Regions from separate parts of the Pantoea sp. B65 genome, predicted to be linked through region 2. Evidence: predicted binding sites of a transcription regulator. Region 2 holds the regulator's gene; each other region holds the start of a gene.
What was found. The regulator LexA, encoded in region 2, represses DNA repair genes until DNA is damaged. The targets are predictions, from matches to a motif close to TNCTGTATGTACATACAGNA.

Region 1 (4,439 bases), on a different contig from region 2:
GGACGCTGTGTTGCCAGAACCAGGTGAATCCCCGCCGCACGCGCTTTTTGCGCCAGACGGGCAATCAGCTCTTCAACCTTTTTACCGACCGCCATCATCAGATCGGCGAATTCATCGACCATTACTACGATATACGGCAGTTTTTCCAGTACCGGCGGAGTCATATCCATACTGTCGCCCGGCTTCCAGAACGGATCGGGAATAGGACGGCCCATCGCTGCAGCTTGCTCAATCTTCTCGTTATAACCCGCCAGATTACGTACGCCAAGGGCGGACATCAGCTTATAACGACGCTCCATTTCACCAACACTCCAGCGCAACGCATTGGCCGCATCTTTCATATCGGTAACCACTTCGGTCAGCAGATGAGGAATACCTTCATACACCGACAGCTCAAGCATTTTCGGATCGATCATAATAAAGCGCACTTCTTCCGGCGTGGCTTTATACAGCATGCTGATAATCATGGCGTTGACGCCGACCGACTTACCAGAACCGGTAGTACCGGCCACCAGCAGATGCGGCATCTTACCAAGATCGGCCACCACCGGTTGTCCGGCAATATCTTTACCCAATACCACTGCGAGCGGCGACGGATTATCACGGAACTTGGCGCAATCCAGTACTTCACGCAGGTATACGGTCTGGCGACGCTTGTTTGGTAATTCCAGGCCGACATAAGGCTTGCCCGGTATCACTTCCACCACACGCACCGCGACCGCTGACAATGAACGCGCCAGGTCACGGGACAGGTTGGAGATACGTGCCGCTTTCACGCCAGGAGCCAGATCCAGCTCGTAGCGGGTAATCACCGGGCCGGGTGAAATACCGACGACTTCGGCTTTCACCCGGTAATCGGCCAGGCGGGCTTCCACCAGACGCGCGGTTTGTTCCAGCTCGAACATATCCACCGGCTCTTCTTCCGCCGGCGGGGAGGTCAGCAAATCGAGCGTCGGCAGCGGCGTCACCGGCTTATACGTTGGCTGCTCGTGACGCATCAGGAACGGATGAATCAGGCTGTCAGACGCGGGCGGTTGCGCGCTGACCGGGGTCGCGGCAGCAGGCGGAACCGGCGTTTGCGCTACGACCGGCTGTTGCGGCGCAGGCTGCTGCCATGCGGCGGGTGCCGGCTGATGAATTGGCTGTGCAGGCGCGGCTTCGGCTTCCGGCGCCACATCCGGCGTAAACAGCGGCTCGCTCGGACCGTTATCGACCAGATCGTCGATCGGTGAGAAGTCGAACGCACCGGAGGTATCAAGGGTGAATCCCGGCGCCCGCTGGCTTTCCTGCTGTTGCTCCTGCGTATAGCGCTGCTGCTGCTGTTCAGCAAACTGCCGCGCCAGCATCGCCTGTTGCAGTGCTTCCTCATCCTCTTCTTCCGGCGCAAATTCTTCGCCGTAACGCTGCTGTTGCTGCGTCATAAAGGCTTCACGCAGATGCGACTCTTCCAGCAGCGTCTGTTCATCCTGGTCAGCATAATCAGGGACGGCCGCCACCGGAGGCGGCAACTCTTGCTCTTTCGCCTTCTCTTCCGCCATACGCTGCGAAGGCAGCTTAATACCGTAAGACGCCAGTTCCCGCCGGGTTGGTAACTTCACCGGGTTCGGCCGCGGAAGTTCAGGACCAATTCCCTGTTTCACCTGCGGATTACTGTCGCCGCTGGTGGCGCTGAAGCCTGGCATAAATAACATCGGCGATGTGGCGGCCGATGCCGCTTTCGCCGCATCGCTTAAGCCAGTAGCCTGCTGCGGATTAACCGCAATGGCCGCGGGATCGCTTTGCGGCGTCGAGAAATCAAATGGCGATGCGCCAGACGATGGCGTATCGCGCCAGTTGCCCAACGCCGGACCCGCGTCTTCATCATGATGAATCGGCTGGGAAGGCGCCGGCGTTTCCTGCGGCATTTCAAAGCGATAAACCGGAGGCGCGGCCGGCGGAACGGCACTGGCTGGCGCAGTCGCCGTTGTCACGCTCGCGGTGGCAGGCGCCGCCGCAGCGGCTGCCGGTGTTGGGCTACGTTCAGCAGCAACCGCAGTCGCCGCCGGGGTGGCCGTCGCGGCTTTCGCCAGCAGAGGATCCTGCTCGTCATCGTCCGGCAAATCGGCGCTGACTTTATCCGGCGCCGCCAGCAGCACATCGTCCTGATCGCTGTCATGTGCCGCCGCTTTCACGGGCGCCACATCATACAGCTCATCATCATCCTCTTCACGCCACTGTTCTTCGTTGCGTGAACGGTTGCTGGCGAAGGTCAGCACCCCCATCACCACGCCGCCGATTTTTTCCGCGATGGTTAACCATGACCAGCCGGTATACAGCGTTAAGCCCGCTGCCCAGATACAAAGCAGGGTTAAGGTGCCGCCGGCACCGCTAAACCACGGCGCCATCGCATTACTGACCAGGCTGCCAATCACGCCGCCGGAAGCAAAGTACCAGATATCATCGGCGTTAATCGCCGCCAGACCACAGGTGGTAATAATCAGCGCCAGTACACCGATCAGACGCAGGGCGACGGCAAAATAGTCGATATAATCCTGCCGATCACGCTGGCGGAAGGTGATCCAGCACAAACCGAGGATTACCGGGGGAATAGCGTAAGCCATCACGCCAAAAATGAACAATAAGGTATCTGCCAGCCACGCACCCACACCGCCGCCCAGATTATGAATCGGCTCGTGCCAGGCGGTTTGTGACCAGCTGGGATCGGAAGGGTTGAAGCTCAGCAACGCCACCATCAAATAGACGGCGAAAAGAGCAACAATCACTAACAGCGCTTCGAGTAAACGACGTCCGCTACTCAGCGGCTGCAAGGTAACTTCTTTATCTTCTGTGTATTCCTGGCTCAAGAGTACTCTCCAGGTGCCTGTAAAATTAGAAGGCAACAGCGTCGGGCAAGCCCGACGCTGAACCTGTATGAATTCACAGGAGTGTACCGAAATCTATCAGGTTTTGCACCTGCCCTGTGTTACCGCGTTTTAATCACTAAGCGGTTACTTTGTTTCACTTCTTCCATGACCACATAGGTACGAGTATCGTTCACACCAGGCAGACGCAGCAAGGTTTCACCCAGCAGTTTGCGATAGGCCGACATGTCCGGTACGCGCGTTTTCAACAGATAGTCGAAATCGCCGGAAACGAGGTGACACTCTTGAGTTTCCTCAAGTTTTTGTACTGCGGCGTTAAATTGCTCAAACACATCGGGCGCACCACGATTCAGAGTAATCTCAACAAAAACCAGCAGTGAGGCATCAAGATAATGCGGATTCAGCTGCGCAGTATAGCCAAGAATAAAACCCTGACGTTCCAGACGACGAACGCGCTCAAGGCACGGCGTTGGCGATAAGCCAACCCGTTTGGAAAGCTCGACATTAGAAATACGGCCATCCTTCTGCAGCTCATTGAGGATATTGCGGTCGATTCTGTCGAGATCTTTACCGGGGCGTTTTTTATTGTCTACCATTATTATTGTCTCTCTTAATTCCTTCCCTTTGCCTGCCACACCCTGCACAACATCACTGTAACAGGGTTGTTTGAAGTGAAGACATGGAGTCTGTTGCCTTTCAGCGCCCATCCGCATGACGCATGTTGTCTGTCCACACCATGCGTCATTACCAATGACAGACTGAGTTTATTCGGAGAAATGCACGCAACATGGTATTAAACCCTGCGGAGCCCCCCTAAAAACCCTCTGCTTCCTACAATGTTTTCGCAAAAGCGCAGCTGATTGTCAAAGTAAAACACACAAAATCAGTACAACATGCCAAAAGGCCCGCTGCGTTACTGTTTTTTAATGGGTATTTTTGCTTTGATGATTAGCGCTGCGCGGCTCAACTGGCGCGATATTGCGCGACAAAAGCAGCGCGACGGCAATTCATCGGCAAAATCTCTTGCATCGATTGCTAACAAAATTCCAGAACACTTTTTTTGCGGCGTTAAATTCCCTACAATCCCAAACCATGCTTGCCAGTTAACAAATGAGGGTCTCATGAGCACGGCCAAACACAGTAAGTTATTAATTCTGGGCTCAGGTCCGGCAGGTTATACCGCTGCAGTATACGCTGCGCGCGCTAACCTGAACCCGGTACTGATTACCGGTCTGGAAAAAGGCGGTCAGCTGACCACCACCACTGACGTTGAAAACTGGCCTGGCGATCCCAGCGAGTTAACCGGTCCACTGCTGATGGAACGGATGCATGAGCACGCGCTGAAGTTCAATACCGAGATTATTTTCGACCATATTCACCGCGTTGATTTGCAGACGCGCCCGTTCCGCCTGACCGGCGACAGCGGGGAATACACCGCGGATGCATTGATTATCGCTACCGGCGCATCGGCACGTTATCTCGGTTTGCCGTCGGAAGAGGCCTTTAAAGGCAAAGGGGTGTCCGCCTGCGCCACTTGTGACGGCTTTTTCTATCGCAACCAGAAAGTTGCGGTGATTG
Region 2 (4,439 bases):
AGAAACACCATCACCGCCAGCCATAAACCGTGGTTGCCTAACCATGGCAACGTCAATAAGGTGAGCGCATATCCCAGCGCGGCAATCGCCATACCGTTGCGCATTTCGCTGCCGCGGGTGGCGCCAATAAACATACCATCCAGCAGATAGCACCAGACACCAGCCAGCGGCAGAATCACCTGCCAGATAAGGTAGCGATCGGCCATATCACGCAACTCGGGTAATGACGTCAGCATAGCGACTATCGCTTCGCCGCTGCAGGCATAGAGCAGCGAGAAACTCAGCGCCACCAGCCCGGCCTGACGGCAGGACGCATGCCATACGCGCAGCAACTTATCGCTGTCGCGCGCGCCATATGCTTCGCCGGAGCAAGCTTCCACCGCATAGGCAAAACCATCCAGCGCATAGGCGGTAAAGGTGAGGAACATCAGCAGCACCGCGTTGACCGCTACCACCTCACTGCCCAGCCGCGCGCCGAGGATAGTTAATGAGGCAAAGCAGAGCTGCAACATCAGCGAACGCAACATGATGTCGCGGTTCAGCCGCATCAGGCGGCGAAGATCGCCGTACCAGCTATTTTTCAGCAGGCTAAAGGCAATTCCGCGCAGCTTTAGCACCCGCCATACCATCACCAGCCCGATAAGCAGCGTGACATACTCGGCGATTGCCGTCGCCGCTGCCGCGCCGCGCACTCCCCAACCGAGGCCGGTAACGAACCACAGGGCAAGCAGGATATTGACCAGATTGCCCACTACCAGCAGGATCACCGGCGCACGGGCATACTGCACGCCAAGCAGCCATCCGAGGAGCACCAGATTTGCCAGCGTCGCCGGAGCGCTAAGCCAGCGCACCGACATAAACAGTTGCGCCTGACGCAATACTTCGGGGTTACCGCCAACCAGCGAGGTGGCCAGCGTACTCAGCGGCTCTTTCAGCATAATAAACAGCAGACCGGCCAGCAGCGCCATGGATAATGGCTGCATCAGCGCACGCGCCAGCGCCGGTTTATCACCAGCGCCAAAGGCCTGAGCGGTTAAACCGGTGGTACTCATCCGCAGGAATAGCAGCAGCATAAACAGAAAACTGGTGGCGGTGGTGCCTACCGCCACGCCAGCCAAATACGTTGGACTGTCAAGATGGCCAATAACGGCAGTATCCACCAGACCCAGCAGGGGCACGGTGATATTGGAAAGGATCATCGGCAGCGCCAGCCGCCAGAGGTTTTTATCGGTAGCAGTAAACAATCGCCCAGGCTTCCACAACGCGATTAAGCGGCACAGCCACGCTGGCTGGCGCAAAAATGGGGTGAGACCAACAAGTTTACCTTACGCGTGCCTCAGGAAGACATCAGCGCGCGTAAGGAACAAGAGAGGTAACTTACAGCCAGTTGCCGTTGCGGATTACGCCAACCGCCAGACCTTCAATCGTCAGGGATTGCTGACGCAGATCGACCACGATCGGCTGAAAGTCGCTGTTTTCCGGCAACAGTTGCACAACATTGCCCTGTTTTTTCAGGCGCTTAACCGTGACTTCATCATCAATGCGTGCCACCACTATCTGGCCATTACGCACATCCTGAGTTTTATGCACCGCCAGCAAATCACCATCCATAATACCGATGTCTTTCATTGACATGCCGCTGACACGCAGCAAAAAGTCAGCGTTAGGTTTAAACAGATTCGCGTCGACCTGGAAATGGCCTTCAATATGCTGTTCTGCCAGTAATGGCTCGCCGGCAGCAACGCGCCCAATCAGCGGCAGCCCGGTTTCCTCTTCCATCATCAGCCGAATACCGCGCGAAGCGCCGGAGACGATCTCAATCACGCCTTTACGCGCCAGCGCTTTCAGATGCTCTTCCGCGGCATTAGGGGAACGGAAACCTAATTGCGAGGCAATCTCGGCGCGCGTAGGCGGCATACCGGTCTGACTAATATGGTCACGAATCAGATCATATACCTGCTGCTGCCTTGCCGTTAATGCTTTCATTCCGCCCCCTGGTTGTTTATACAGTCGCTGTGAGTATATACAGGTATTGGTGGCTTGGAAACCTAAAGCTGTGTAAAAAACAGCAGTTTGGCGATTTCTGTCGGCCTAAGCCCAATATGACCACAGCAGGGTGATCCAGACCAGCAGCGCCAGCAGAATACTCAGTAATACCGCCGCCGACCCCATATCTTTGGCGCGTCCGGAGAGCGGATGCTGTTCGCTGCCAATCCGGTCCACTACCGCTTCAATCGCGCTGTTCAGCACTTCCACGATAATCACCAGCAGCACCGAACCAATCAGCAACACGCGCGTGACGGCATCAACATGCAGCCAGCAGGCAATGATAATCGCCACCACCGCAGCAACGGATTCCTGACGAAATGCGGCCTCATTCTGCCAGGCTGCACGTAACCCTTTCCATGAGTAGCCTGCCGCTTTTATGATGCGTGTCAGACCAGTTACATTATTTGCCATAATTATGGAACCCTTTGAGATGTTTAACGTCCACTTCTGGGTGGCGCACATATTGCAACACAACAGATCTTAATAGCGCTTTCTGGTATGCTTGCCGCGCTTTGCTAACAAGAGGCTTCATGTTGTCTATGTCAGGTTGGCGTAATTTCTACTACAAGTTATTAAACTTACCACTCTCATTTTTGGTGAAGAGTAAAGCTATCCCGGCCGATCCGGTAGCGGAACTTGGGCTCGACAGATCGCGCCCCATTATGTATGTATTGCCTTATGATTCAAAGGCTGATCTCCTCGCGCTACGTGCGCAATGTCGCAAACGTGACTTGCCCGACCCGCTGGATCCGCTGGAGATCGATGGTACGGTTTTACCACGTCATGTGTTTATCCATGACGGTCCGCGTCTGTTCCCCTATTTCGTCCCGAATCTCGAATCGGTAAAACTGTTCCACGACTATCTGGATCTGCATCGCAGCAACCCGGCGCTGGACGTGCAGATGGTACCGATTTCGGTGATGTTTGGTCGTGCGCCGGGACGTGAAGTTCAGGGCGAGCAAACGCCGCATCTGCGCGTACTTAACGGCGTGCAGAAGTTCTTTGCCGTTATCTGGTTAGGGCGCGACAGCTTTGTTCGCTTCTCACCGACCGTTTCGCTGCGCCGCATGGCCACCGAACACGGCACCGATAAGACCATCGCCCAGAAGCTGGCGCGCGTGGCGCGCATGCATTTCGCCCGTCAGCGTCTGGCGGCGGTCGGCCCGCGCCTGCCGGTACGTCAGGAGCTGTTTGGTCGCCTGCTGCAGTCGAAAGCTATCGCCAAAGCGGTAGAAGATGAGGCGCGTACGCGTAAAATCTCCCATGAGAAAGCGCAGCAAAACGCCATTGAACTGATGGAAGAGATTGCCGCCGATTTCTCCTATGAAGCGATCCGTCTCACCGATCGTATTATGGGCTGGACGTGGAGCAAGCTCTACCAGGGGATTAACGTCAACGGCGGAGAGCGGGTACGTCAGCTGGCGCAGGACGGCCATGAGATTGTTTATGTGCCCTGCCACCGCAGCCATATGGACTATCTGCTGCTCTCCTATGTGCTTTATCATCAGGGGCTGGTGCCGCCGCATATTGCCGCCGGTATTAACCTGAACTTCTGGCCGGCCGGACCGATTTTCCGCCGTCTCGGGGCATTCTTTATTCGCCGCACCTTTAAGGGCAATAAGCTGTATGCCACGGTGTTCCGTGAATACCTCGGCGAGCTGTTTACCCGCGGTTATTCAGTGGAATACTTTGTGGAAGGTGGCCGTTCACGCACCGGACGTCTGCTCGATCCGAAAACCGGCACTCTGTCGATGACCATTCAGGCCATGCTGCGCGGCGGTAACCGCCCAATTACGCTGGTGCCAATCTACATCGGCTATGAGCATGTGATGGAAGTGGGGACTTACGCCAAAGAACTGCGGGGCGCGACCAAAGAGAAAGAAGGCTTTATGCAGATGGTGCGCGGCTTACGCAAGCTGCGCAATCTCGGCCAGGGTTACGTTAACTTTGGCGAACCGCTGCCGTTGATTAACTATCTGAATAAGCATGTACCGGAGTGGCGTGACTCGATTGATCCTATCGAAGCCCAGCGTCCCGGCTGGCTGACGCCTGCGGTGAATGATATCGCCCAGCGCGTGATGGTACGGATTAATAATGCCGGTGCCGCCAATGCCATGAATCTGTGCGTCACGGCGCTGCTGGCCTCGCGCCAGCGCTCGCTGACGCGCGAGCAATTGACGGAACAGCTCGAATGTTATCTCCAGCTGCTGCGCAACGTGCCTTACTCGCCGGATGCGACGGTGCCGGATATCAGCGCTGAAGCGCTGCTGGATAGTGCGCTGGGCATGAATAAGTTTGAAACCGAACAGGACAATATCGGTGACATTATTATTCTGCCGCGTGAGCAGGCGGTGCTGATGACCTACTACCGTAATAATATCCATCATATG
Region 3 (4,439 bases), on a different contig from region 2:
TTTGCACGGCTGCCATCATCGGGGCGGGAGCCATTAATGGCTCCCCTACAGCAGGGGGTCAGATATTCTGCCGTAGGGGCGGGATTTATTCCGCCCGTATCAATGGTTTGCACGGCCGCCGCCATCGGGGCGGGAGCCATTAATGGCTCCCCTACAGCAGGGGGGTCAGATATTCTGCCGTAGGGGCGGGATTTATTCCGCCCGTATCAATGGTTTGCACGGCCGCCGCCATCGGGGCGGGAGCCATTAATGGCTCCCCTACAGCAGGGGGTCAGATATTCTGCCGTAGGGGCGGGATTTATTCCGCCCGTATCAATGGTTTGCACGGCTGCCATCATCGGGGCGGGAGCCATTAATGGCTCCCCTACAGCAGGGGGGTCAGATATTCTGCCGTAGGGGCGGGATTTATTCCGCCCGTATCAATGGCTTGCACTGCCGCCATCATCGGGGCGGGAGCCATTAATGGCTCCCCTACGGCAGGGGGGCAGATATTCCGCCCGTATCAATGGCCTGCACCGCTGCCGCCATCGGGGCGGCAGCCATTAATGGCTCCCCTACAGCAGGGGGGTCAGATATTCTGCCGTAGGGGCGGGATTTATTCCGCCCGTATCAATGGTTTGCACGGCCGCCGCCATCGGGGCGGCAGCCATTAATGGCCCCCGACACCAGGGGGCAGATATTCCCCTGTCGGGGCGACATTGATGCCGCCCGCCTTTCTGCGCTGCGCCAGAAACATGATCTCTTCTCCATAATAAATAAAACATCATTTCATTTTTATTGAATTAACATCCCATCATGCCTATTATTTGGTTATCCGCCCGTACAACAATTGCGGCAGCACGTTTAACCTGAATGAATCTGAGAGGCATCGACATGCAAGTTCGTCAAAGCATACACAGCGAGCACGCAAAACAGCTCGACACATCAGCATTACGTGATCAATTCCTTATCGACAACATCTTTGTTGCCGATAACTACACCATGACCTACAGCCATATCGACCGCATTATCATCGGCGGTGTTATGCCGCTGGCGAACAGCGTCACTATCGGTAGTGAAGTCGGTAAACAGCTGGGGGTCAGCTACTTCCTTGAACGTCGTGAACTCGGTGTGATTAATATCGGTGGACCCGGACTGATTGAAGTTGATGGCAAAACCTGGGAAATCGGCCATCAGCAGGCGCTGTATGTCGGTATGGGCGCGCAATCGGTGGTGTTTAAAAGCGCCAGTGCCGCGCAACCGGCAAAATTTTATTACAACAGCGCCCCCGCACACACCCACTATCCCGATACCAAAATCACCCTCGAAGAAGCGGTCACCGCTACCCTGGGCGATGCCGCCACCAGCAACCGCCGCACCATTAACAAGTTTATCGTGCCGGATGTGCTGCCAACCTGTCAGCTGACCATGGGTCTGACCAAACTGGATGAAGGCAGTCTGTGGAATACCATGCCGTGCCATACCCATGAGCGCCGGATGGAAGTCTATTTCTACTTTGATATGGATCATGACACTGCGGTGTTCCATATGATGGGGCAACCACAGGAGACCCGCCATTTACTGGTCCATAACGAACAGGCGGTCATCTCCCCAAGCTGGTCAATTCATGCCGGCGTCGGCACCAAACGTTATACCTTTATCTGGGGCATGGTCGGCGAAAATCAGGTATTTGATGATATGGACCACGTAAAAGTGAGCGAGTTACGTTAACCCCCGCGACCAGTGAATGCTGGTGAGATGGTTGAAGACAAAGAGAGCGAATATGATCCTTAATGCATTTAATCTGGAAGGCAAAGTAGCGCTGATCACCGGCTGTAATACCGGTTTAGGTCAGGGAATGGCCATCGGTCTCGCGGAAGCGGGCTGCGATATTATTGGCGTCAACCGCAGCGGTGCCGATGATACCCCAGCCCGGGTGGAAGCCCTCGGCCGCCGTTTTCATGCTATTGATGCCGACCTGATGGACAGCGCCAGCGTACCGCAGGTGGTGTCACAGGCGGTAGCCGCCTTTGGCCGCATCGATATTCTGGTGAATAACGCCGGTATTATCCGTCGTGCCGATGCGCTGGAATTCAGCGAGCAGGACTGGGATGACGTGATGAACATTAACAGTAAAACGGTGTTCTTCCTGTCACAGGCGGTGGCGCGTCAGTTCATTAAACAGGGTCAGGGTGGGAAAATCATTAATATCGCCTCAATGCTCTCTTACCAGGGCGGGATCCGCGTGCCCTCTTATACCGCCTCCAAAAGTGCGGTAATGGGGTTAACCCGCCTGATGGCCAATGAATGGGCGCCGTATAACATTAATGTTAACGCTATCGCTCCCGGCTATATGGCCACCAACAATACAGAACAGTTACGCCAGGATGGCGACCGCAGCCAGGAGATCCTCGGACGTATCCCGGCCGCCCGCTGGGGCAAACCAGAAGATATGAAAGGTCCGGTGGTGTTTCTCGCCTCACCAGCGTCCGACTATGTTAATGGTTATACCCTGGCCGTGGATGGTGGCTGGCTGGCGCGCTAGGCACGTTTGCGATGGGCAGCCTGCTGCTGCCCATCGCTTTAACGCGGGCAAAAAATTCATCCTTAGTTACAGCGTCACATATTTAATCTACTGGTTATATCCCCTATACTGGATGCATTGACAGTTATGCAGCCAGGTTACCCCGATGACGGCCGAAGGCCATATTATTTTTGCCATCGCCAGCGCGATTTTTGCCAAGCGTGCCGAGCTGACGCCAGAACTGGCGGGCGGCGACTGGTGGCATATTGTGCCGGCCGCGCTGCTTACCTGCCTGCTGCCGGATATTGACCATCCTAAATCCGTGCTGGGACAGCGCCTGAAATGGATCTCGCTACCGGTGGCGCGCGCCTTTGGCCATCGCGGATTCACCCACAGTCTGCTGGCGGTGCTGGCCGGACTGGCGCTGTTTCAGATTAATGTTCCTGCGGACGGGCCGCTGCCGGCGGATGCGCTGCAGGGTATGGTGCTGGGCTATCTCAGTCATATTGTCGCCGATATGCTGACTCCGGCCGGCGTGCCGCTGTTATGGCCATGCCGCTGGCGTTTTCGCCTGCCGATCCTTAATAGTCAGAAAGGCAATCAACTGGAGCGCGCGCTATGCATGACACTGGTGGCCTGTTCAATGTGGTTCTCACCGCAAACGCCGCATTTTGGTGCAAATGGCTGGCCTGCCCAGCTCATTAATTCGGTGCAAAGCCATATCGGCCGGGCAATAAATAAACAACCTGTACAATAAAAAGACAAATAACATCATAAGGTTATAATCAATTCCTTTTGAATATAATGCTGCACCATCATCAACTGCTAACATGCGTCACGATAATGGTTTTTACGCGATTCAAAATATCGCTTTATAGCCTGCATGCAGAATACCCAACTGCCAGGCCTTTCACCGGAGAAATGGGATGAATTTGCCCCTGATTCTGAATATCGTGGCGTTTGTCGCCCTGCTATTACTTCTGGCGCGTACCCGCCGTACAAACTGGAGTTTGTCAAAAAAAGTCCTTACTGGCCTGCTGCTTGGCGTGGTGTTTGGCCTCGCGCTGCAACTGATCTATGGCGAAAACTCTGCCGTAGTGAAAGAGTCGATCGGCTGGTTCAACATCGTCGGAAATGGCTATGTGCAATTACTGCAGATGATCGTAATGCCGCTGGTATTCGCTTCGATTCTCAGTGCCGTCGCCCGCCTGCATAACGCGTCCTCGCTGGGAAAAATCAGCGTACTGACCATTGGCGTATTGCTGTTTACTACCGCCATTGCCGCACTGGTTGGCGTGTTTGTCACCCAGCTGTTTGGCCTGACCGCCGAAGGCCTGGTGCAGGGCGCGCAGGAAAGCGCGCGCCTCGCCGCCATTCAGAGTAACTATGTTGGCAAAGTGGCGGATTTAACCGTGCCACAGCTGCTGCTCTCCTTTGTCCCGAAGAATCCGTTTGCCGATCTGACCGGCGCCAACCCGACCTCAATTATTAGCGTGGTTATTTTCGCCGCCTTCCTTGGCGTTGCCGCACTGCAGCTGTTAAAAGATGATCAGGTAAAAGGCCAGCGGGTGCTGACAGCAATCGACACCCTGCAGTCGTGGGTGATGAAGCTGGTACGTCTGATTATGAAACTGACTCCCTATGGCGTACTGGCATTGATGACGAAAGTTGTCGCCGGTTCTAACCTGCAGGACATCATTAAACTGGGGGGCTTTGTCGTGGCCTCTTACCTCGGGCTGGCGATAATGTTCGCGGTTCATGCTCTGCTGCTGTCGGTCAATGGCATCAATCCGCTGCGCTTCTTCCGTAAAGCCTGGCCGGTGCTCACTTTCGCCTTTACCAGCCGCTCCAGCGCCGCCAGCATTCCGCTAAGTGTGGAAACGCAAACCCGTCGTTTAGGGGTACCGGAATCTGTCGCCAGTTTCTCTGCCTCTTT

Region 1: the regulator LexA is predicted to act here: its motif matches at 2,905-2,924, upstream of JWF83_RS13350 (DNA translocase FtsK 4TM domain-containing protein).
Region 3: the regulator LexA is predicted to act here: its motif matches at 2,631-2,650, upstream of JWF83_RS14670 (metal-dependent hydrolase).

The regions. Positions count from the first base shown of each region.
Region 1 is NZ_JAHXPU010000027.1:216,047-220,485, reverse strand. It holds gene JWF83_RS13350 (DNA translocase FtsK 4TM domain-containing protein) at 1-2,843, opposite strand, end outside; gene lrp (leucine-responsive transcriptional regulator Lrp) at 2,963-3,457, opposite strand; gene trxB (thioredoxin-disulfide reductase) at 3,983-4,439, shown strand, end outside.
Region 2 is NZ_JAHXPU010000037.1:55,304-59,742, reverse strand. It holds gene dinF (MATE family efflux transporter DinF) at 1-1,244, opposite strand, end outside; gene lexA (transcriptional repressor LexA) at 1,378-1,986, opposite strand; gene JWF83_RS16775 (diacylglycerol kinase) at 2,092-2,460, opposite strand; gene plsB (glycerol-3-phosphate 1-O-acyltransferase PlsB) at 2,589-4,439, shown strand, end outside.
Region 3 is NZ_JAHXPU010000036.1:69,836-74,274, forward strand. It holds gene kduI (5-dehydro-4-deoxy-D-glucuronate isomerase) at 874-1,710, shown strand; gene kduD (2-dehydro-3-deoxy-D-gluconate 5-dehydrogenase KduD) at 1,763-2,524, shown strand; gene JWF83_RS14670 (metal-dependent hydrolase) at 2,670-3,260, shown strand; gene JWF83_RS14675 (L-cystine transporter) at 3,430-4,439, shown strand, end outside.